DNA from 4 places in the Streptomyces sp. Ag82_O1-12 genome. Region 1 is predicted to be linked to each of the others. Evidence: riboswitches for the same ligand, from Rfam matches in the RefSeq annotation. Region 1 holds a riboswitch; each other region holds the start of a gene.
The links. Region 1 has a riboswitch for cyclic di-AMP ahead of QOL88_RS15930 (LysM peptidoglycan-binding domain-containing protein). Riboswitches for the same ligand answer to the same signal wherever they lie in the genome.
Positions count from the first base shown of each region.

Region 2: another riboswitch for cyclic di-AMP. It lies ahead of QOL88_RS34005 (M23 family metallopeptidase); the one in region 1 lies ahead of QOL88_RS15930 (LysM peptidoglycan-binding domain-containing protein).
Region 3: another riboswitch for cyclic di-AMP. It lies ahead of QOL88_RS18760 (M23 family metallopeptidase); the one in region 1 lies ahead of QOL88_RS15930 (LysM peptidoglycan-binding domain-containing protein).
Region 4: another riboswitch for cyclic di-AMP. It lies ahead of QOL88_RS23225 (transglycosylase SLT domain-containing protein); the one in region 1 lies ahead of QOL88_RS15930 (LysM peptidoglycan-binding domain-containing protein).

Region 1 covers NZ_FXUW01000001.1:3,499,668-3,505,311, reverse strand. The annotation lists gene QOL88_RS15940 (cytochrome P450 family protein) at 1-985, shown strand, start outside; gene QOL88_RS15935 (LysM peptidoglycan-binding domain-containing protein) at 1,107-2,096, shown strand; cyclic di-AMP (ydaO/yuaA leader) riboswitch at 2,325-2,491, shown strand; gene QOL88_RS15930 (LysM peptidoglycan-binding domain-containing protein) at 2,495-3,187, shown strand; gene eno (phosphopyruvate hydratase) at 3,473-4,753, shown strand; gene QOL88_RS15920 (FtsB family cell division protein) at 4,856-5,332, shown strand; gene QOL88_RS15915 (DUF501 domain-containing protein) at 5,386-5,644, shown strand, end outside.
Region 2 covers NZ_FXUW01000001.1:7,466,917-7,472,560, forward strand. The annotation lists gene QOL88_RS33995 (tyrosine-protein phosphatase) at 1-633, opposite strand, end outside; gene QOL88_RS34000 (alpha-galactosidase) at 814-2,889, shown strand; cyclic di-AMP (ydaO/yuaA leader) riboswitch at 3,198-3,359, shown strand; gene QOL88_RS34005 (M23 family metallopeptidase) at 3,364-4,278, shown strand; gene QOL88_RS34010 (DUF6250 domain-containing protein) at 4,448-5,164, shown strand; gene QOL88_RS34015 (SGNH/GDSL hydrolase family protein) at 5,310-5,644, shown strand, end outside.
Region 3 covers NZ_FXUW01000001.1:4,098,357-4,104,000, reverse strand. The annotation lists gene QOL88_RS18775 (MarR family winged helix-turn-helix transcriptional regulator) at 1-316, opposite strand, end outside; gene QOL88_RS18770 (dihydrofolate reductase family protein) at 394-1,524, shown strand; tRNA gene QOL88_RS18765 (tRNA-Met) at 1,590-1,663, shown strand; cyclic di-AMP (ydaO/yuaA leader) riboswitch at 1,952-2,108, shown strand; gene QOL88_RS18760 (M23 family metallopeptidase) at 2,120-3,160, shown strand; gene QOL88_RS18755 (aldo/keto reductase) at 3,387-4,331, shown strand; gene QOL88_RS18750 (PrsW family intramembrane metalloprotease) at 4,395-5,644, opposite strand, start outside.
Region 4 covers NZ_FXUW01000001.1:5,047,623-5,053,266, reverse strand. The annotation lists gene QOL88_RS23240 (ABC transporter ATP-binding protein) at 1-446, opposite strand, end outside; gene QOL88_RS23235 (LolA family protein) at 488-1,729, opposite strand; gene QOL88_RS23230 (polyprenyl synthetase family protein) at 1,961-2,971, opposite strand; cyclic di-AMP (ydaO/yuaA leader) riboswitch at 3,473-3,650, shown strand; gene QOL88_RS23225 (transglycosylase SLT domain-containing protein) at 3,654-4,433, shown strand; gene QOL88_RS23220 (HAD family hydrolase) at 4,397-5,245, opposite strand; gene QOL88_RS23215 (GNAT family N-acetyltransferase) at 5,438-5,644, shown strand, end outside.

The sequences.
Region 1 (5,644 bases):
GCTGCGGCGGCTCGTGTCCAAGGCGTTCACGCCCCGCCGGGTCGCCGAGTTCGCGCCGCGGGTGCAGGAGCTCGCCGACACCCTCATCGACGGGTTCGCGGAGAAGGGGTCAGCCGACCTGATCCACGAGTTCGCGTTCCCGCTCCCCATCTACGCCATCTGCGACCTGCTCGGTGTCCCGCGCGAGGACCAGGACGACTTCCGCGACTGGGCGGGCATGATGATCCGTCACCAGGGCGGTCCCAGGGGCGGCGTCGCGCGGTCCGTGAAGAAGATGCGCGGCTACCTCGCCGACCTCATCCACCGCAAGCGGGAGGCGTTGCCCGCCGAGGCCGCCCCCGGCGAGGACCTCATCTCCGGTCTCATCCGCGCGTCCGACCACGGTGAGCACCTCACCGAGAACGAGGCGGCGGCCATGGCCTTCATCCTGCTGTTCGCCGGTTTCGAGACGACCGTGAACCTGATCGGCAACGGCACCTACGCCCTGCTCACCCACCCCGGGCAGCGCACACGGCTCCAGGCGTCCCTCGCCGCCGGGGAGACCGGCCTCCTGGAGACCGGCGTCGAGGAACTCCTCCGCTACGACGGCCCGGTCGAACTCGCCACCTGGCGTTTCGCCACGCAGTCCCTCACCCTCGGCGGGCAGCGCATCGAGGCCGGCGACCCCGTCCTCGTGGTCCTGGCCGCCGCGGACCGGGATCCGGAGCGGTTCGCCGATCCGGACGTGCTGGACCTCTCCCGCCGCGACAACCAGCACCTCGGCTACGGCCACGGCATCCACTACTGTCTCGGCGCCCCGCTCGCCCGTCTGGAGGGCCACACCGCGCTCGCCACCCTGCTCACCCGCCTCCCGGACCTCCGGCTCGCCGCGGATCCGGCCGAGCTGCGGTGGCGCGGCGGCCTCATCATGCGGGGGCTGCGCACGCTGCCGGTGGAGTTCGCACCGGTAGCACCGGCTGGACGTGACGAAACATCAGACCTGTGATCTTCACGTGATCTGCGCGGCATGAACTTGTGACAAGTGATCGACTGCCGATACGTTCACCCATCAACGCGGCGGGGAATCACGCCGCGTCGGTCACTGCTGTCTCGCGAAAGGTCTCCGTATGCTCTCCGGGAACGGTCGGCACCGTCGCCCCCGCCAGGCTCCGGCTCTCCTCGTGGCGGCCGGAGTGACCGGCTCCGCCATCGCGATCCCGCTCCTCGGGGCCTCCGGCGCCAGTGCGGCCGACGGCACGACCTGGGACCGGGTCGCGGACTGCGAAACCGGCGGCGCGTGGAGCCAGAACAGCGGCAACGGCTACTACGGTGGCCTGCAGTTGTCCCAGGAGGACTGGGAGAACCACGGCGGCCTCGACTACGCCGCGAGCGCCGACCTGGCCAGCCGCTCCCAGCAGATAGCCGTGGCCGAGAGAATCCTCGCCGACCAGGGGGTCGGCGCGTGGCGCACCTGCGGACTGCTCTCCGGGCTCGAGCAGGGCAAGGACTCGGACTCCGGCGCGTCCGGTTCATCCGACTCGTCCGGCCCGACGGACTCGCCCGGCCTGCTCGACTCGCTCGGGTCGTCGCCCTCCGCGAGCCCTTCCTCGTCCCCGTCGTCGTCCGACACGCCGTCGGACACGTCGTCGGACACGGAGGATGAAAAGACTAAGTCGGACAAGTCGTCTGAATCCGCTGACTCCGCGTCGCGGGACCAGGGGTCCGGTGGTTCTCCGTCGGCCACTCCGGAGAGCGGCGAGGCCGGCAACGCGCGGCAGGGTGACGAATCCTCGGCGCTGACCGACACCGGCTCCGGCCGCCATCGCGGCCCCAGTGCCGACGAATCCCTCCCGTCCGACAGCGGCCGTGCGGACGAGTCCACGGGCCGTCACGCCTCGGGCGGTGACGAGGGCTCCGAAGAGGGCTCCGGTGACGCCGTCCAGGGCGATTACATCGTGGGAGTCGGCGACAGCCTCTGGTCCATCGCCGACTCCCTTGACGTCAGCGGCGGATGGCACGCGCTCTACGTGGGCAACGAGAAGGCCGTCGGTACCGACCCGAACCTCATCCAGCCCGGTCAGAAGCTCACGGTGGAGGGCGAAGGGGACGAGAAGTAGCCGTTCGGGCAGTGCGGAAACGGGGGCGGAAGTCGCCCCGAAACCGCGCGAGTTCGCGTCATATTTCGCGGCGAATGTCCTGTTTGGGGCCCGTGAGAGATAGATCTCAGAAGCCTTGATCGTCTTTGAGATTCCGTGGATCGCGTGTCTACGGTCGTGACCGCTCGTCACCGCGAGCCCCGGCTGCCGCAACGCCGAATCCTGCCAGCGGCCGTACGGGAACAGTCGTCGCGTCAAGCGCCGTAGGCAGGAGCGGGGGACCCAAGGTAGGTGCCCGACCGGACAGTTGTGCCGGAAGGGCTTGGGGTGAAGCCGTGTCCCGGGAGGGGCGCGGCCGGGCAACTCAACCGGCCCGAACCCGACAGCTCACCTCGCAGGCGTCGGTGAGGGGATCCACCATGCTGTTTTCCGGCAAGGGCACGCACCGCCGTCCGTCCAAGGCCTCTCGGGCCATCGCCATCGCCGGTGTCACCGGTGCCGCCGTCGCCGCCCCGCTGATGGCGGCCGGCAACGCCTCCGCCGCCACCTCCTCCGAGTGGGACGCCGTCGCCCAGTGCGAGGCCGGCGGCAACTGGTCCATCAACACCGGCAACGGCTACTACGGCGGTCTGCAGTTCTCCGCCTCCACCTGGGCCGGCTACGGCGGCACCAAGTACGCCGCCACCGCCGACCAGGCCACCAAGGAGCAGCAGATCGAGATCGGCGAGAAGGTTCTCGCGGGTCAGGGCAAGGGCGCCTGGCCGGTCTGCGGCAAGGGCCTGTCGAGCGCCGGTTACACCGGCGGCGGCTCCACGAACGACTCGGGCAGCTCCTCGCAGAGCCAGCAGCAGAGCACCGAGTCCCGTGAGACCCAGCAGCCGGCCTCCCGCTCCGACGAGCGCCCGGAGGCCAAGAAGACCGTCACCACCCCGACCGGCAAGAAGGTCAAGAAGGGCGACGGCGAGTACAAGGTCGTCAAGGGTGACACCCTCAGCTCGATCGCCGAGGACAAGAAGGTCAAGGGCGGCTGGGAGAAGCTCTACCAGCTGAACAAGGACATCATCGACGATGCCGACCTCATCTACACGGGCCAGCAGCTGCACCTGAAGTAAGCAGCGGCTCACCGGACCCGCCAGGGTTCCGGCCCGCCCGGACCCGCCCAGGGTCCACAGGCTCCCCGTCCCGGTGCGTCATCCCCCGTACGCACCGGGGCGGGGTTTTTCGGCAACCGGCTTTGTTCCGTTCGGAAACAATTTACTCTCGGTTCTGTCCATGGGGTGGGCGACCCGGTGGCCGATCGTCCCGAGCCGGTTAGGCTCATGTCGCGAGCCACCGGGCCCGCACCTCGCCGGGTCCACGCGACCCGCGTCACCGCGTCACATAAGAAGGAGATGCTCGTGCCGTCCATCGACGTCGTCGTAGCCCGGGAAATCCTGGACTCCCGAGGCAACCCCACGGTCGAGGTCGAGGTCGGCCTCGACGACGGCAGCACCGGTCGTGCCGCCGTCCCGTCCGGCGCCTCCACGGGCGCCTTCGAGGCCATCGAGCTCCGCGACGGCGACTCGAACCGCTACCTCGGCAAGGGTGTGGAGAAAGCCGTCCTCGCGGTCATCGAGCAGATCGGCCCGGAGCTGGTCGGCTATGACGCCACCGAGCAGCGCCTGATCGACCAGGCGATGTTCGACCTGGACGCCACCGACAACAAGGGCTCCCTCGGCGCCAACGCCATCCTCGGCGTCTCGCTCGCCGTCGCCCACGCCGCCTCCGAGGCCAGCGACCTGCCGCTGTTCCGCTACCTGGGCGGCCCCAACGCGCACCTGCTGCCGGTGCCGATGATGAACATCCTGAACGGCGGCTCGCACGCCGACTCCAACGTGGACATCCAGGAGTTCATGATCGCCCCGATCGGCGCGGAGTCCTTCTCCGAGGCCCTGCGCTGGGGTGCCGAGGTCTACCACACGCTGAAGAAGGTCCTGAAGAGCAAGGGCCTGGCCACAGGTCTCGGCGACGAGGGTGGCTTCGCCCCGAACCTCGGCTCCAACCGCGAGGCCCTCGACCTCATCCTCGAGGCGATCAACGAGGCCGGCTACACCCCCGGCGAGCAGATCGCCCTGGCGCTCGACGTGGCCGCCTCCGAGTTCTACAAGGACGGCGTCTACACCTTCGAGGGCAAGCAGCGCTCGGCGGCCGAGATGACCGAGTACTACGCGGAGCTCGTCGACGCGTACCCGCTCGTCTCCATCGAGGACCCGCTGTTCGAGGACGACTGGGAGGGCTGGAAGACCATCACCGCCAAGCTCGGTGACAAGGTCCAGCTCGTCGGCGACGACCTGTTCGTCACCAACCCCGAGCGCCTCGCCCGCGGCATCGAGGAGGGCGCGGCCAACGCGCTCCTGGTCAAGGTCAACCAGATCGGCTCGCTCACCGAGACCCTGGACGCCGTCGAGCTGGCCCAGCGCAACGGCTTCAAGTGCATGATGTCGCACCGCTCCGGCGAGACCGAGGACGTCACCATCGCCGATCTGGCCGTCGCCACCAACTGCGGCCAGATCAAGACCGGCGCCCCGGCCCGCTCCGAGCGCGTCGCCAAGTACAACCAGCTGCTGCGCATCGAGGAGATCCTCGACGACGCCGCGGTCTACGCCGGCCGCAGCGCCTTCCCGCGCTTCAAGGGCTGACCCCGGCCACAAGAGGCAGCGTCGTACGTACGTCCCCGTACTCGGTCCCGTACCGTGTCCGGGGACGTACGCGCGTATGACGGTGGAGCGGGAGGCGGACAGATGGCCGTGAAGGACCGGGACCGGTTCTCCACCGCGACCAGGATCCGGCTGCTCGGTGAGCAGACCGCGGCCCGGGTCTACCGTTCCCAGACCAAGCGCCAGGCCCGCCGCTCGCGGCTGACCGGCCGGGCCGCGCTGCTCGCCCTCGTGCTGTGCTCGCTGATCGTGGCCCTGGCCTACCCGATGCGGGAGTACGTCTCGCAGCGCGCCGAGATCGACGACCTCCAGCGTGAACAGCAGCAGGCCCGCGAGCGCGTCGAACGGCTGCGCGACCTGAAGGCGCGCTGGCAGGACGACGCGTACGCCGAGCAGCAGATCCGGCAGCGGTTGCACTACGTCATGCCGGGGGAGACGGGCTTCATCGTCGTCGACCCGCACGCGGCGAAGCAGTCGCGCACCGACCTCGGGGCGGCCGACCGCCCCTGGTACTCGAACGTGTGGGACGGGGTCGACAAGGCCGACGCCGCCGGCCGGTGACCCGAGTCCCGCTCAGTGACCTGAACCCAGAGAAAGACAGCCTGAAGACAGTCATGGAAACGCCCCCGCCGACCACCCCGCGCACCGAGCCCACCGACGCCGACGTCGAGGCCTTCAAGCAGCAGCTCGGTCGGCCCCCGCGCGGTCTGCGCGCGATCGCGCACCGCTGCCCGTGCGGACAGCCCGACGTCGTCGAGACGGCCCCGCGGCTGCCGGACGGCACGCCGTTCCCCACGCTCTACTACCTGACGTGCCCGAAGGCGAACTCGGCCATCGGCACGCTGGAGGCCAACGGCGTGATGAAGGAGATGA
Region 2 (5,644 bases), 4.0 Mb from region 1:
CTCGGGGGAGTAGGCCGAGGCGGCGGAGCTGCTGCGGTGCACCTTGTAACGGCGGTGCTTGGCGTTCGACTTCAGGTAGTCCTCGACGATCGCCTCGCGCTCGACGCCCACCGCCAGCAGCGTCACCGCGACCGACAGACCCGCGCGGTCCTTGCCCGCAGCGCAGTGCATCAGCGCGGGGACGCTGTCCTGCGCGAGCGCGTGCAGCACCCGGGAGTGCTCGTCCGTGCGGTGCTTGATGATCGTGCGGTACGAGGCGATCATGCGACCCGCGCCCTTGCCGTCCGACAGGATCTCGCGCAGCTGGTCCAGGTCGCCGTCGCGGACCATCTTCCAGAACTCGGCGCCGTCGGCGGGGTCGCTCAGCGGCAGGTTCACATTGCGCACGCCGGGCAGCGCGACGTCCGGCCCTTCGAGCTTCTGGTCGGCCGCGTTGCGGAAGTCGAAGATCGTGTGCAGGCCCAGAGTCGTCAGGAAGGCGGCGTCCTCCCCGGTCGCATGGGCGAGGTGGCCGCTGCGGAACAGCACTCCCTGGCGCACCCGCCGTCCGTCCACGGTCGGAAGTCCGCCCACATCACGGAAGTTGCGCACTCCGGCCAGCTCGGGCTCGGTCGACGGGACCTGCTGTGTCACGAGGGCTCCTCCCCTTCGGCGCCGCCGCCGCGGCTCGTCGGCGGGCACGACTCGACGATACGACATGCCTGCCTGGGGCAATGAGTTGTCCACAGGGCGTTGCCCGGAGCCCCCGCGGCCCTTGATGATGTTGCCGCCTGGTCGCACCTGGTCGGGCTTGTTCGAATCTGTGAGGGCGCGATGCTGGACATCTCTGAAGACGGTTGTACGTGGGTGCTCTCCGGGCCGGCCAGCAGCTACGCCGTCCATGTCACCGACCGGGACGAGCTGCTGCACCTGCACTGGGGCCCCCGGATCGGCCTCGCCGACGCCGAGGCCCTCGCCGTCCGGCCGCTGCCGGACTACTGGCCCTTCGAGTCCCCGCTCGACGGACGCGAGGAGTACCCGGTCGAGGGCGGACCCCGTTTCGTCCGCCCCGCCCTGTCCGTGCGCGCGGCCGGGCGGCGCGGCACCGAGTGGGTCCATGAGGGGTACGACACCGAGGACGGCGAGCTGCGGCTCCGGTTCCGTGACGGGGACCTCGCCATCACGCTGCACTACCGCATGCGCTCCTCGACGGACGTCGTCGAGCGGTGGGTGACCCTGGCCAACCGCGGGCCGGCCCTCGAACTGCTGCGCGCCGACTCCGCCACCTGGACCCTTCCCGACCGCGACGCCTGGCGGCTGTCCCAGCTGCACGGCCGCTGGGGCGCCGAGTCCCGGCTGACGCGCTCCGGTCTCACCCACGGCGAGAAGGTCATCGGCAGTCGCCGCGGCCACACCTCGCACCAGCACCTGCCGTGGGTCGCCCTCGACACCCACGCCACCGAGGAGCACGGCGAGGTCTACAGCTGCGCCCTCGGCTGGTCCGGGTCGTGGCGCATCGCCGTGGCCCAGCTGCCGGACGCGCGCGTGCAGATCACCGGCGGCGCCGGCCACGACGACTCGGGCCTGCTGACGCTGGGCACGGGGGAGTCGTACACGACCCCCGTCTTCGCCGGGCTCTGGAGCGACGGCGGCTTCGGCGGGGCCAGCCGCGCCTGGCACGCCTACCAGCGGGCGCATGTCGTCCCGGACGCCGAGCGGGACCGGCCGGTGCTGTTCAACTCCTGGGAGGCCACCGAGTTCGACATCTCCGAGGAGCAGCAGCGGGCGCTCGCCGAGCGGGCCGCGGCCATGGGAGTCGAGCTGTTCGTCGTCGACGACGGCTGGTTCGGGGCGCGCACCAGCGACCGGGCCGGGCTCGGCGACTGGACCCCCAACCCCGACCGCTTCCCGGGCGGACTGAAGCCGCTCGCCGACCATGTGCACGGCCTGGGCATGCGGTTCGGGATCTGGGTCGAGCCCGAGATGGTCAATCCGGACAGCGACCTGTACCGCGCGCACCCCGACTGGGTCCAGTACCAACCAGGACGAAAGCGGACGGAATTCCGCAATCAGCTCGTGCTCAACCTCGCCCGCGAGGACGTCCGGGAGTACCTCTGGGAGCAGCTCCACGGGCTTCTCTCCAGCGCTCCCGTCGACTACGTCAAGTGGGACTTCAACCGCTGTTTCACCGACGCCGGCTGGCCGGACGACCCGTACCCGCAGCGGCTGTGGGTCGACCATGTGCACGGCCTGTACGCCCTGCTGGACCGGCTTCGGGCCGCCCACCCGGGCGTGGCCTTCGAGTCCTGCTCGGGCGGCGGCGGCCGGATCGACCTCGGTGTGCTGAGCCGCACGGACCAGGTGTGGACCTCGGACAACACCGACCCGCTCGACCGGCTCGCCATCCAGCACGGCTTCAGTCAGATCCACCCGGCCCGGGTCATGGCCGCCTGGGTCACCGACAGCCCGAACGCCATGCTCAACCAGCGGGCCAGCTCCCTGCGGTTCCGGTTCGTCAGCGCCATGGCCGGGGTGCTCGGCGTCGGCGGCGACCTCACGCGGTGGACGGAGGAGGAGCTCGCCGAGGCGCGGGAGTGGGTGGCGCTCTACAAGGAGATCCGGCCCGTGGTGCAGCGCGGCGACCTGTACCGGCTGCGTCCCCCGGAGGGCGGCGCCAGTGCCGTGCAGTACGTCCTCGGCGACGAGATCGTCGTCCTCGCCTGGCTCCAGGCGCAGCGCTACGGCGAGCCCGTGCCGGCGCTCCTGCTGCGCGGTCTCGACCCGGCATCCTCGTACGAATGCCTCGAAACGGGCGAAGTTCACCGAGGGGCCGTACTGCTGCATCACGGACTTCGCGTCGGCCTGCGCGGGGATCTGGACGCCGCGGTCGTCCGGCTTAAGCGGAAGTAGTCGTTCTGTCCGAATAGGGAGCTTAGGCCGCTAAGGGATAACGTGCCCCGATCGTCAAGGAGATGAGGCCGGGGTGCGTGACCATCGTCATATTCGTGACGATGTGTTGTCGCCATGTTCACGTAATTCTGGCGTTATTCAGGCCCATTGACGAATGGCGGAGATCGGTAATCCACGCTCGGTGACGGCACTTGTGCCGACGCGTCAGGAAAAACACCGTCACGGGCAACCGCAAGCTTGTCCTATTGCGTCGTGGTCGCTTACGTTCCACACCAATCCGGACGGACGCCTAATCCTGCCGCCGCCCGGAGCCCCACACACTGACCCGACGTACGGCAGGAGCGGGGGACCCACAGGTAAGACGCCTGTTCCGGTTCCCGGAACGGCTTGGGGTTAAGTCGCGCCACGGCGCGGCCGGGCATCTCCAGCTCGCACCCGACAGCTCACCTCGCAGGCGACGGAGAGGAATTCGCCATGCCCGCGAAGGGTAAGCACCGCCGCCCCAAGACCCAGCGTTTCACCCGCTCCATCGCCGTCGCCGGAACCGGCGGAGCCGCCCTCGCCCTGCCGCTCATGGGGGCCGCCGGCGCCCACGCCGCCACCCCGCAGTCGGCTCCCGAAAAGGCCGTCCAGTCCGCTCCGGCCGCCGAGAAGAAGGCCGCCGAAAAGGCCAACGGCGCCCGCTCGTACACCGTGAAGGCCGGCGACTACCTCGCGAAGATCGCCGACGACCAGAACGTCGACGGCGGCTGGAAGAAGCTCTACTCGGACAACCGCGACGCCGTCGGTTCCGACCCGTCGCTGATCCACCCGGGCCTGAAGCTGTCGATCGGCAAGAAGGCCGCGGGCGCGCCGAAGGCCTCGGCCCCGGCCGCTCCGAAGGCCTCGGCCCAGAAGTCGTCCGCCGAGGAGTCGGCCCCGAAGGCGGAGACCGCCGCCAAGCCGGCCGCCGCCCAGCCCGCGGCCGAGAGCAACTCCAGTGGCTTCACCCTCCCGGTGGACGGTGCCACCGTCGGCACCCCGTACCACATGTCCGGCAGCATGTGGTCCAGCGGCTACCACACCGGTGTCGACTTCGTCGTCCCGACCGGCACCTCCCTCAAGGCCGTCGGTCCGGGCGAGGTCGTCTCCGCCGGCTGGGGCGGCGCGTACGGCAACCAGGTCGTCATCAAGCTGAACGACGGCCACTACGCCCAGTACGCCCACCTGTCCCAGCTCTCCGTCTCGGCCGGCCAGACCGTGACGGCCGGGCAGCAGGTCGGCCTGTCGGGCGCGACCGGCAACGTGACCGGACCGCACCTGCACTTCGAGATCCGCACCACGCCGGACTACGGCTCCGACGTCGACCCGGTCGCCTTCCTGCGCTCGCACGGCGTCTCCGTCGGCTGACCGACCGCACGACCACCTGCCTGACACGCCTCCGAAGGCCGGACCCCGATCCCCGGGTCCGGCCTTCGGTGTGTCCGCGCCCGGCGCCTCAAGGGATCGACAGGGGGCGGCAGTTGAGACACAGTGATCACATCGTGAATGCAAGCGCTTTCTGAAGGAGCTGTGTCCCGTGCCGACCACCCGCAGAACGTTCGCAGCCCTGGCGACAGGAGCCGCTCTGGCGGCCATCGCCCCGACGGGGAGCGCGAGTGCCGCCCCCGGGCGCCGACGGCTCATCGCTCATGACGACTTCTGCCACGGCCTCACCCAATGGGTGCCCGAACTCCAGGACGGCGGCACGGTCACCGCCTCGCGCGGCGTCCTGGAGATCGACGTGCCGAGCGGTGCGACCGTCTGGTTCAGGCAGCGGCTCGAAGGGCCGTACCTGATCGAGTACACCGCGACCCCCGTCTCCGAGGGCGGGGTCAACGACCGGGTCTCGGACCTCAACAACTTCTGGAACGCGACCGACGTCCGCTCTCCGCACGACCTCTTCGCCACTCCGCGCGGCGGGGCCCTCGACGAGTACGACCACCTCACGACGTACTACGCGGGCTACGGCGCCAACTACAACACCACGACCCGACTGCGCCGCTACGTCGGCGAACCCGGTGTCCGCCCCCTGGTCCTCGACTACACCGAGCCGCTGCTGGTCCCGGGCGAGCCGAACCGGGTCCGGATCGTCTCCGACGGCTCCACGGTCCACTGGTGGAACAACGGCCGGCTCGTCTTCGACTACACCGACCCGCAGCCGTACACGAGTGGGCACTTCGCCTTCCGGACCGTCTGGAGCCATTTCCGGATCAGCGGGTTCCGAGTCTGGCGGCTCACCCGGAAACACCTCTGACGAGCGGTGTATTCCGAAGTTGGCGAACACTTTAGGAGTGGCTTATCTCACCGCCCGTCAACCCCTTCCTACGGTCGCGTAAGTCACATTCGAAGGTGAATCATGAGCTGCTGTGGCAGACGATTCGAAGAGTGACAGCAGAGCAGTGATCGGGTCGTACGTGGCGTTGGGGGACAGCTTCTCCGAGGGCGTCGGCGACCCCGGACCCGACGGGGCGTTCGTCGGCTGGGCGGACCGGTTCGCCGTCCTGCTCGCCGACCGCAGGCCCGAGGGCGACTTCCAGTACACCAATCTCGCCGTACGCGGAAAGCTCCTCGACCAGATCGTGGCGGACCAGGTTCCGCGGGCCGTCGACATGGCCCCGGACCTCGTCTCGTTCTGCGCCGGGGGCAACGACATCATCCGGCCCGGCACCGACCCGGACGAGGTGGCCGAGCGCTTCGAACGGGCGCTGGCCCAGCTCACCGCGGTGTCCGGCAC
Region 3 (5,644 bases), 600 kb from region 1:
CCTCGTCCGTCAGCGCCGCGATGCTGCCCCGCTTGTCGTGGGGGCAGGCCTCGCGCCGCAGCATCCCGTCCTTCTCCAGCCGCGTGACCGCGTACGTCAGCCGGCTGCGCGTGATCTTCAGCCGCTCGGCGAGATCGGTCATGCGCAGCCGCCGTTCCGGGGACTCCGACAGGACCGACAGGATGGAGTAGTACAGGTGCGGCATGCCGGCGTCCTGCTGGAGCTGCCGGTCGATCGCGTCCTCCAGGAGCAGCGAGGCGGCGATGTAAGCGCGCCAGGCGCGCTGCTCATCGGGGCTGAGCCAGCGAGTCGTCATGCCGCCAGTGTAGGTTTGTTTCAAACTTGAACCAAGCCCTGTCCCGTCCCGCCGTCCCGACCAGCCGCGGAGCACCGATGCCTCACCCGTACGTCCTGCTGTCCGCCGCCGTCTCCCTCGACGGCTACCTGGACGACACCGGACCCGACCGGCTGCTCCTGTCCAGCCCGGCCGACTTCGACCGGGTCGACGAGGTCCGGGCCTGCGTCGACGCGATCCTGATCGGCGCCGGCACCATCCGCGCCGACAACCCGCGGCTGCTAGTGAACTCGGAGAAGCGCCGGGCCGCCCGCACGGCCGCGGGCAAGCCCGAGTACCCCCTCAAGGTCACCGTCAGCGGCTCCGGCGACCTCGACCCGGACGCCCGCTTCTGGCACACCGGCGGGGAGAAGGTCCTCTACACCACCGACCAGGGCGCCGAGCGTGCCCGCGCCCTGGGCCTGGCGGCGGACGTCGTCCCGCTCGGCGACGACCTCGACTGGCGGCGGCTGCTCACGCACCTGCACGACGTCCGGGGCGTAGGGCGGCTCATGGTCGAGGGCGGCGGCCTGATCCACACCCAGCTCCTCACCCAGGGCCTCGCCGACGAACTCCAGCTGGTCCTCGCCCCGCTCTTCGTGGGCGACCCCCGGGCCCCCCGTCTCTTCGGCCCCGGCGGCTACCAGGGCGGCCGGCTCCGGCTGCTGGAGTCGCGGCAGATCGAGGACGTCGTCCTGATGCGCTACGAGCCGACCGCCCCGGGCACCGGCCGGCTCCCCACCGCCGCCGACCATCACTGGCTGGCCCTAGCCTGCCAACTGGCCGAGCGCTGCCCGCCGTCGGACACGGCGTTCAGCGTGGGCGCGCTCGTGGTCGCCGCCGACGGCACGGAACTGGCCCGCGGTCACTCCCGCGAGGCCGGCGACCCGGTCGTGCACGCCGAGGAGGCGGCCCTCGCCAAGCTCGACCCGGCCGACCCGCGCCTGCCCGGCGCGACGGTGTACAGCAGCCTGGAGCCGTGCGCCCGCCGCGCCTCACGCCCCGCTCCCTGCGCCCGGCTGATCCTCGACGCGGGCGTACGGCGGGTCGTCACGGCCTGGCGCGAGCCGGACACCTTCGTGACCGACGCCGACGGCAGCGGCCTCCTCGCGGCCGAGGGGGTGGAGGTCGTCGTCCTCCCGGAACACGAGGAGCGGGCCAAGGCCCCGAACCGTCATCTGCCGGGCTGAGCACGGCCCGGTCGGTGGGTGTGTGCGAGTGGTCCCGCGGATGGCGTACACTGGTGACACAACGACGCGGGGTGGAGCAGCTCGGTAGCTCGCTGGGCTCATAACCCAGAGGTCGCAGGTTCAAATCCTGTCCCCGCTACTGAAGGCCGAGGGCCGGAATCCGAAAGGGTTCCGGCCCTCGGTGCGTTCCTCGACACCTGATCACGTTCGGTGAGCGAACCACCCCGTTCCGCATAACAACTGACACACCGTCAAAACCCGTCAGTCACTTACGATGCGGCCAACTCGCCCGATTTAAGCCGGTCATGGCAGGTAAGTCCGCGCGAAAAAGGTTAATGATCAAGTGGAATCGCTGGAATACCCCTCGCGCCTCCATTAACGTTCGATAACGCAGCGCGGTCGTCCCAGCCGTCACAGAAGGCGGCTCCGTGCGCACGCGCCGAATCCCGAAAGGGAACCGGGGAACCACCACTTGGGGTGAATCGGGCGGATACCACCGTGGAAGCACGGCAGGTATACGCGCGTAGGAGACCTTCCTGCTCCGAACCCGTCAGCTAACCCGGTAGGCGAGAAGGAAGGAAAGGAGCACGCCCACGTGGCGTCCAACCGGCCTGCCCCCGCGGCCCCGTACGCGCCGAAGCGCGAGAACGACACCTTCGGCTTCGACGGTCAGCGCACCGACGAGGGCCCGTTCCAGGAGTGGAACCCCACCGAGGAATCCATCCGTCCCGTCCGTGGCCGGCATCGCGTCACCAAGCAGCGCGGCGGAGGTCTCGCCCGCAGCTCCACCGTCCTGGGCGTCGGCGTCATAGCCGCCGTGGGTGCCGGCGGCATGGCCAGTGCCCAGACCGGCAAGCCCCCGGTGTCCATCTCCGTGCCGGACCTGCCCTCGGTGGGTTCCCTCATCTCGGACGACGACACCCCCGAAGGTTCCGCCACCCCGCTCAGCAGCCTCGGCACCGCCACCGCGGACACCGCGAAGGGCACGTCCGGCGCCCGCGCCGGTGCCGGTGACGCGCTGCGTGCCCGGATCATGGCCCAGGTCGAGCACCAGCAGGAGCAGATCGAGACCAAGGCCGCCGAGGACGCCGCGGCCGCCGCCGAGAAGGCGGCCAAGGACGCGGTCGCCAAGGCGGAGAAGGAAGCCAAGGCCAAGGCCGCCGAGGCCAAGCGGAAGGCCGAGGAAGAGGCGAAGAAGAAGGCCGAGGCCGAGCGGCTCGCCGCCCTCGCCAAGCAGTACACGCTGCCGACCTCCTCGTACACCCTCACCTCGACGTTCGGCGAGGCCGGCGCCTACTGGTCCTCCGGCCACCACACCGGTCTCGACTTCGCCGCCCCCACGGGCACGCCGATCAAGGCTGTGCACAGCGGCACGATCACCGAGGCGGGCTGGAACGGCTCCTACGGCTACAAGACCGTCCTCACCCTCGATGACGGCACCGAGATCTGGTACGCGCACCAGTCCTCCATCGGCGTCAGCGTCGGCCAGAAGGTCGGCACCGGCGACGTCATCGGCCGCGTGGGCGCCACCGGCAACGTGACCGGGGCGCACCTGCACCTCGAGGTCCACTCCGGTGGCTCCGCCAGTGGCATCGACCCGATGGCCTGGCTGCGGGGCAAGGGACTGACTCCGTAAGCAGTGCGTGTTCGTTGAAGCATCGGCGGCCCTGACGACGACCTGTCGACTTCAGGGCCGCCGGCTTTGCTGTGTGGCGTGGCGTCGTGTCGTGTGGCGCGGAGTGGTGTGGCGTCGCGTGGCGTGGCGTCGCGTGGCGTGGCGTCCTGTGGTGTGGCGTGGTGTTTACGGGAGTTTTGCGTCCGTTGCGGAATGAGGTGTTCCTGCGCGGTCGTTGACACCGAGCATGACGTCTCTTCGCAAGCTCGGTACTTCCGACCTCGAGGTCTTCCCCCTCTCCCTCGGCGGCAACGTCTTCGGCTGGACCGCCGACCAGGACCGTTCGTTCGCCGTCCTCGACGCCTACACCGCCGCCGGCGGCAACTTCGTCGACACCGCCGACGTCTACTCGGCGTGGGTCGACGGCAACCAGGGCGGCGAGTCCGAGACCATCCTCGGCGCGTGGCTCGAGGCACGCGGTAACCGCTCCGACGTCGTCGTCGCCACGAAGGTCAGCCAGCACCCCGACTTCCAGGGCCTGTCCGCCGCCAACATCAAGGCCGCCGCCGACGCCTCCCTGCGGCGCCTGCGCACCGACTACATCGACCTGTACTACACGCACTTCGACCAGCCCGACGTGCCCGTCGAGGAGATCATCGGCGCGCTCGACGAACTCGTGAAGGCGGGCAAGGTGCGGCACATCGCCGCCTCCAACATCTCCGCCGAGCGGCTGCGGGCGTCCCTGGAGTTCTCCGACCGCGAGGGCCTCGCCCGGTACGTCGCCCTCCAGCCGCACTACAACCTGGTCTCCCGTGACACCTACGAGGGCGAGCTGCAGGACCTCGCCGAGCGGGCCGGCCTCGCGGCCGTTCCGTACTACGCGCTCGCGTCCGGCTTCCTCACGGGCAAGTACCGGCCCGGTACGGAGGTCGAGAGCGCGCGGGCGGGCGGCGCCGCCAAGCATCTGGAGACCGAGCGGGGGCGGAGGGTTCTCGACGCCCTCGACGAGGTCGCCGGGGCGCGTGACGTTCCCGTCGCCACCGTGGCCCTCGCCTGGCTCGCCGCCCAGCCGACCGTGGCGGCGCCGATCGCCTCCGCGCGGACGGTGGAGCAGCTGCCCGCGCTGCTCGGCGTCGGGGAGCTGACGCTCTCGGCGGCCGAGGTGGAACGGCTCACGGAGGCCTCGGCCTGAGCGGGGCCCGGCCTGAGCGGGGCCCGGCCTGAGCGGGGCTCGGTCTGAGCGGGGCCCGGAGCCCTAGGGGCGGTAGGGGTTGTACGTGGCGGAGCGGTAGGGGTTGTACGCGGGGTACGGCGCCGGCTGGTGGACGTACCTCGCCGGCTGGTGGCCGTACCCGTACACCCCGTAGACCGGCCAGGGCGGGGCCGTCACCGGGACCGGAGGGGCGGTGATCCGGCCCGCGTGGTCCAGCGCGGGGCGGGCCACTTCCCGGCGCCGCCACAGTTCGCCGAGCAGTTCCCGCTCCCGTGTGGCGAAGTCCGCCCCGGGGCTGCCCCGCCGGGCCCGGTGCCGCAGGAATGCCAGGGACGTCGCGTACGCCTCGTACCGGGCCACCTCCCGGGCCGCCGCCCTGCCCGCGTGCCGGCGGGCGTACTGCCGGGCGATCCGCCGGGCCCGCATCGAGCCGAGCGCGTACGGCTCGGCCGGGGTCAGCCAGCCGGCCACGGCGTAGGCCGGCAGCTCCGCCCGTACGGTCTTCAGCTCCCGCTGCCGCGTCCAGATCACCAGCCACGTCAGCAGCCCGAAGATGGGCACCATGAACGCCGCGTACACGGCGAAGAATCCGTACTCGCCGAAGGCCGACGAGCCGTTCCACATCGCGTGCATCCCCATCGCGAGCAGCAGCCCGCCGAGCGGGAAGGCGACACGGCGCAGCGGCCGGCGGTCCGCCGCGAGCGCGGCGATGCCGAAGCCGATGCCGGTGAGGACCGTGAACAGCGGGTGCGCGAACGGCGACATGATGACGCGCACGAAGAAGGTCGCCGCCGTGACCGAGGCGATGCCGCTGCCGCCGGTGAGCTGGTCGGTGCCGAAGGCCGTGCCGAGGTAGAGGATGTTCTCGGTGAACGCGAAGCCGGTGGCCGTCACGCCGGCTATGACGACCCCGTCGACGATGCCGGTGAAGTCGCGGCGCCGGAAGAGGAAGACCAGGAGGACGGCCGCCGCCTTGGCCGACTCCTCGACCACCGGCGCTATCACCGTCGCGCCGAGGGTGTCCGCGCTGGACGGGTCCGCCGTCGCCGTCGCTATCCATCTCGTCGCGAAGCTGTTGGCGACGATCGCTATCAGCGCCGCCGCGCAGGCGCCCCAGGCGAAGCAGAACAGCAGGTTCCGCCAGGGGCCGGGCTCCACCCGGTCCAGCCAGCGGAACGCGGCTATCAGCAGGGGCACCGGGAGGACGGCCAGCCCCAGCCCGACCAGGAACCCTTCCGTGCCGGTCTCCTCACGGACCAGGGCGAGGATGACCAGGCCGGATATCGCGAGGA
Region 4 (5,644 bases), 1.5 Mb from region 1:
GCCGCGGCCGTCAGGCCCACCCGGTCCAGGGCCGAGGCGACCCGGGCGCGCCGGGTGCGCGGGTCGGCGGCCGGGTCGGCGCTGTCGTAGCGGATCAGGTTGTCGCGGCCGGAGAGGAAGCCGTAGAGGGCGGGGCCCTCGATGAGGGCGCCGACGTGCGGCAGCACGGCGCGGGTGGCCCGGGGCATGGGCTGCCCCAGCACCCGGGCCGTGCCGGAGGTGGGCTCGATGAGGCCCATCAGCATGCGGATGGTGGTGGTCTTGCCGGAGCCGTTGGGGCCGAGGAAGCCGAAGACGCTGCCCGCCGGGACGGCCAGGTCCAGGCCGTCGACGGCGAGCTGTCCGCCGCGGTAGCGCTTGGTGAGTCCGCGGGTGGCGATGACCGGTTCCCCGGTCTCGGCCCGCGCCTCACTCCGCTCCGGTTCCGCGGCGGACACCTCGCCCATCGGCTTCCTCGTTCTCTCGACGCCCCGTACGCCTACGGGACCTACTTCCCGGCGTCGGCCGCCTTCACGAGCGCGTCCTTGGTGACCAGGCCCGCGTAGACCTTGCCGTCGTCCGTGATGAGGGCGTTGACCAGGCGGGTCGAGAAGACCGTGCCCGAGCCGAACTTTCCGTGGACCTTGTCGCCGAGCGAGTCCATGAAGCCGCCGAGGTCGCCGCCGGCCCCGCCGGAGGGCACGCCCTCGCCGCCGGTGTCGAAGGTGGCGATGGCGTTCCAGCCCTCGCCGATGGTCTTCATGCCGTCGAGGCCCTGGCCGAAGTCCTCCCCGGCCTTCGGGGCGTGGTCACGCGCCCCGCCCTTGCCGAAGGCCTTGCCGGGGGCCTTCTCCGAGTCCTTGCCGGCGTCCTTCTCCTCGGTGACCTTGGCACCCTTGGGCGGGGTGAAGTCGAACGTCGAGGCGGCCGGCTTGGCGAAGCTGACCTTCGTGAAGCCGACGTCGACCACGGCCGCGCCGCCGCTCGCCGGGGTCAGGGTGAACTTCAGCGGCATGCCGGTCTTCGCGTCCACCGCGACGCTGATCGCGCCGACCGTCGAGCCGGACTGCTTCGGCTTGACGACGAGCTTGTAGGCGTCCCGGCCGGCGACCTGGGCGGTGCCGTCGACGGTCACGGAGGTCGTGTCGTCGACCGCCTTCAGGGCCTCCTCGGCGAAGTCCTTCGGCGTGGCCGGCGGCTGCTGGTCCTTGCCGCGCTCCGGGCTCTTCGAAGAGGTGCCGTGGTAGACCTCGTTGGACTTGCTGTCGTAGCCCCAGACGTCCTTGCCGTTGTGGATGATGCTGTACTCGGCGGCGTTCTCCAGCAGCGACAGCTTCTGCCGGTCGGGGCCGTCGGCGGCGACGCGCAGGGTGTGCGTGCCGGAGGCGAGTTCGGTGAGCTTGGCCGTCGGGTCGGCGGAGGAGCCGCCCTCGCCCTGGCCCGCGGCGCCGGAGAGCAGGCCGGACTCCAGGCCGCCGAGGTTCGGCAGGCCGAGGTCGGTGCTGATCTTCACCGTGCCGGCCACCTGCTGGACGTCCGACGTGGCGATCTTCTCGATGAGCTGCTGCGCGGTGATCTCCGGGAGGTCGGGGTCACCGGAGTCGGCGAGTGCGGGGACCAGCCCGATCGTCGCGGCCGCCACCCCTATCACCGTGACCGGGACGACGTACCGCGCGGCTTTGCGCCGCCCGGAGCGCTGCTCGTCGACCTCCCCGGCGGTCGTGCTGTCGTCGGATGCGTACGGTGCCATGTGTGCCCTACCTCCGTGGTCGGCGGCGGCTGTCCGTGTCGTCCACGCACTCGTCCCTGAGCCGCCATTCTCACCCGAACAGGTGAGGAGTGGTGTTTTCCGTGGTCACCATCTGACCAAATCGGCCAGGGAGATACGTCAGACCCCGGGCTCAACTCCGTGTACTGCTGGGGTATGACACGGCGGGGCGGCTTCTCCCCCGACCCGTAGGGGTCGTACGGGTCGGACGTGTCAGCCGGCCCGGTGCACCACCGCGTCGCTCAGCTCCAGGAGCGCCGCCTTCGCGGTGCACTCCGGCAGCGGTGCCAGCGCCGAGCGGGCGTCCTGGATGTAGCGGACGGTGTCCTGCCGGGCCTGCTCCAACGCCGGGTGGGCCCGCAGCAGGCGCAGGGCCTCGGCGTGCCGTGCGTCGTCGGTGAGGTCGGAGTCGAGCAGCTCGCACAGGGCGATGTCCTCGGCGAGTCCGAGCCGGGCCGCCCGCTCGCGCAGGCGCAGCACCGGCAGCGTGGGGATGCCCTCGCGCAGGTCGGTGCCGGGGGTCTTGCCGGACTCGTGGGAGTCGGAGGCGATGTCCAGGACGTCGTCCGCGAGCTGGAAGGCGACGCCGAGCCGCTCGCCGTACTGGGTCAGGACGTCCACGACCGTCTCGTCGGCGCCGGACATCATCGCGCCGAACCGGCACGACACCGCGACGAGCGAGCCGGTCTTGCCGCCCAGCACGTCCAGGTAGTGCTCGACGGGGTCGCGGCCGTCCTGCGGTCCGGCCGTCTCCAGGATCTGGCCGGTCACCAGCCGCTCGAACGCCTCGGCCTGCACCCGCACGGCCTCCGGGCCGAGGTCGGCCAGGATGTGCGAGGCGCGGGCGAAGAGGAAGTCGCCGGTGAGGACCGCGACGGAGTTGCCCCAGCGGGTGTTCGCGCTCGCGACGCCGCGGCGCACGGCGGCCTCGTCCATGACGTCGTCGTGGTAGAGCGTGGCGAGGTGGGTCAGCTCCACGACGACGGCCGACGGCACGATGCCGGGCGCGTGGCGGTCCCCGAACTGGGCGGCGAGCATCACGAGCAGCGGGCGGAACCGCTTGCCGCCGGCCCGGACCAGATGCTGGGCGGCCTCCGTGATGAAGGGCACCTCACTCTTGGTGGCCTCGAGCAAGCCTTCCTCGACAGCCGCCAGTCCGGCCTGGACATCGGCTTCCAGAGCCTGGTCCCGCACGCTCAGCCCGAACGGCCCGACGTCGGTCACGAGGGGTCTCCTGTCTGCTGTGTCTGCCGGTGGTTACGCGGATTGTCGATAGGTCGCTGCCCTCACTCGAGTCAGCGTATCCGGTCACGTTTCGATCACCGCCAGCACCCATGACTACAGGCCGGGTGGTATCCGATCACGACCGTTATGTTTTCGATCAACCTATAAGAACAGATATTTATCGACTTACCCAGGGGTAGCGAGTTATGCACGATTTGCCGTGATGAGTCGGTGAATTCCCCTTGGCGGAAATTGCCCTACGGACTCGTGATCAGTGAGTTGAATCACTCCTTCCGCTTTTCCCCCTCCCCGCGACAGCTGCCCCTAACGCCTTCCCCCGAAAGCCAGTTGAGCCTTGGCTCCCGCAAAGGATCAAGCGGCCCAAACACCCCCGACCAAGGTCAACCGCGCGATATGTGACTGAGGTGCTTGTTCCCGACATGTGCTCTCGCATACGTTCCGGCCCTGTCCGGCGGACGCCTAATCCTGCCGCCGCCCGGACTTCCCACGGAACCGACTCACTCACGCAGGGCAGGAGCGGGGGACCCAGGTAAGTCGCCGGTCCGCACAGCGGCACGGCTCGGGGTGAAGCCGCGCACGGCACACAGCGCCGTACGCGGCCGGGCACCTCCCGGCCCGAACCCGACAGCTCACCTCGCAGGCGCCGGAGAGGAACATCGCCATGGCCGCACGAGGCAAGCACCGTCGCCCCAGAACCAACCCGCTGACCCGAGGCATCATCGCCGCCGGTACCGGCGGAGCAGCACTCACCCTTCCGCTTCTCGGCGCCACCCACGCGAGTGCCGCCGAGCCCCAGAGCGCACCCGCCGCCGCACAGTCCGTGCCGCGGGCGGCCCAGCCCGCCAAGTCCCTCACGTACACCGTGGTCAAGGGCGACTCGCTCGCCCGTATCGCGGACAAGTACGACGTCTCGGGCGGCTGGAAGCAGCTCTACAAGGACAACCGCGCCACCGTCGGCGACAACCCGAAGCTGATCCACCCGGGTCTGAAGCTGACGGTGAAGACCACCAAGACGGACGCGGCGAAGAAGACGGCGACCCCGTCGTCCGCCCCCGCCAAGCCGGCCGCCAAGCCCGCCGGCGGCGTCGCCCAGGCCACCCAGGCGTCCGCGAAGACCTACGCGGACAACCTCGACGGGTGGATCCGCGAGTCGCTGGACATCATGGCGCAGAAGGGGATCCCGGGCTCCTACGACGGCATCTACCGCAACATCATGCGCGAGTCGTCCGGCAACCCCCAGGCCATCAACAACTGGGACTCCAACGCCGTCGCGGGCACCCCGTCCAAGGGCCTGCTCCAGGTGATCGACCCGACGTTCGCCGCCTACCACGTGGACGGCACCTCCTTCGACCCGTACGACCCGGTCGCCAACATCACGGCGGCCTGCAACTACGCGGCCGACCGCTACGGCTCGATCGACAACGTCAACGGCCCGTACTGAGCCGTACCGCCCAGCAGTCGCTCGAGGACGACGGCGATGCCGTCGTCCTCGTTCGACAGGGTGACCTCGTCGGCCACGGCCTTGAGTTCGGGATGGGCGTTCGCCATCGCGACGCCGTGGCCGGCCCAGTCGAACATCGGGATGTCGTTGGGCATGTCACCAAAGGCGATGGTGTCCGCCGGCCGCAGCCCCAGATGCTCGGCGGCCAGCGCGAGACCCGTGGCCTTGGTGATCCCGCACGGCTGGAGCTCGACCGTGCCGGGCCCCGACATCGTCACCGTCGCCAGCGAGCCGACCACCGAGCGGGCCGTCGCCGCCAACTCGTCGTCCGACAGATGGGGATGGCGCAGCAGCACCTTGCTGATGGGCTCGCCCCACAGCTCCTCGCGCCGGTCGACGCGCACGGCGGGCAGGGTCGGGTGCGGCATCAGATACCCCGGCTCGATCAGCGTGAGCCCGTCGACCCCGTCCTGGTCGACCGCCGCGTACACCTGCCCCACCTCGGCCTCGATCTTGCCGAGGGCGGCCTCGGCCAGCTCCCGGTCCAGGGTGATGGACCACAGCAGCCGGTCCGCGCCGGCGTCGTACACCTGAGCGCCCTGCCCGCACACCGCGAGCCCGGTGCACCCGAGGTCGTCCAGGAGCGGCCGCACTCTCGGCGCCGGCCGGCCCGTCACCACGAGGTGCTGGGCACCGGCGTCCGCCACCCGCGCGAGCGCGGCGAGGGACCGGTCGGAGAGGGTGTCGTCGCCGCGCAGCAGCGTCCCGTCCAGGTCGGTGGCGATGAGTGAATATGCGAGGGGTGCGGCCATGATCAGAGAATACGGACAGTGCGGCCCTTCGTTTCATCGCTCGGTGGACGCCGATTGCCCGGTTGAAGGCCTCTGTACCAGTTGGCAACAACATGCTCCGCTACCTACCCCTGGGGCCGCATAGAGCGGTACCTTCCAAGTGTCCAGGGGGGACTTGATCGGGGGGTCAGGTTGAGCAGTGGGCGCATTCGCGTGGCTGGGCACGGGGAGCTCGGCGAAGGGGAGAGGGAGCGCTGGCGTGCGCTGCGCGCCGCCTCGGAGGCACCGCGCAACCCTTTCATGGAGCCGGAGTTCACAGAGGCGGTCGGCCGGGTCAGGCCCGGGGCCCGCATCGCCGTGGTGTACGAGGGGCCGGAGCCGGTCGGCTTCCTGCCCTACGAGCGGGGCCCGTTGGGCCAG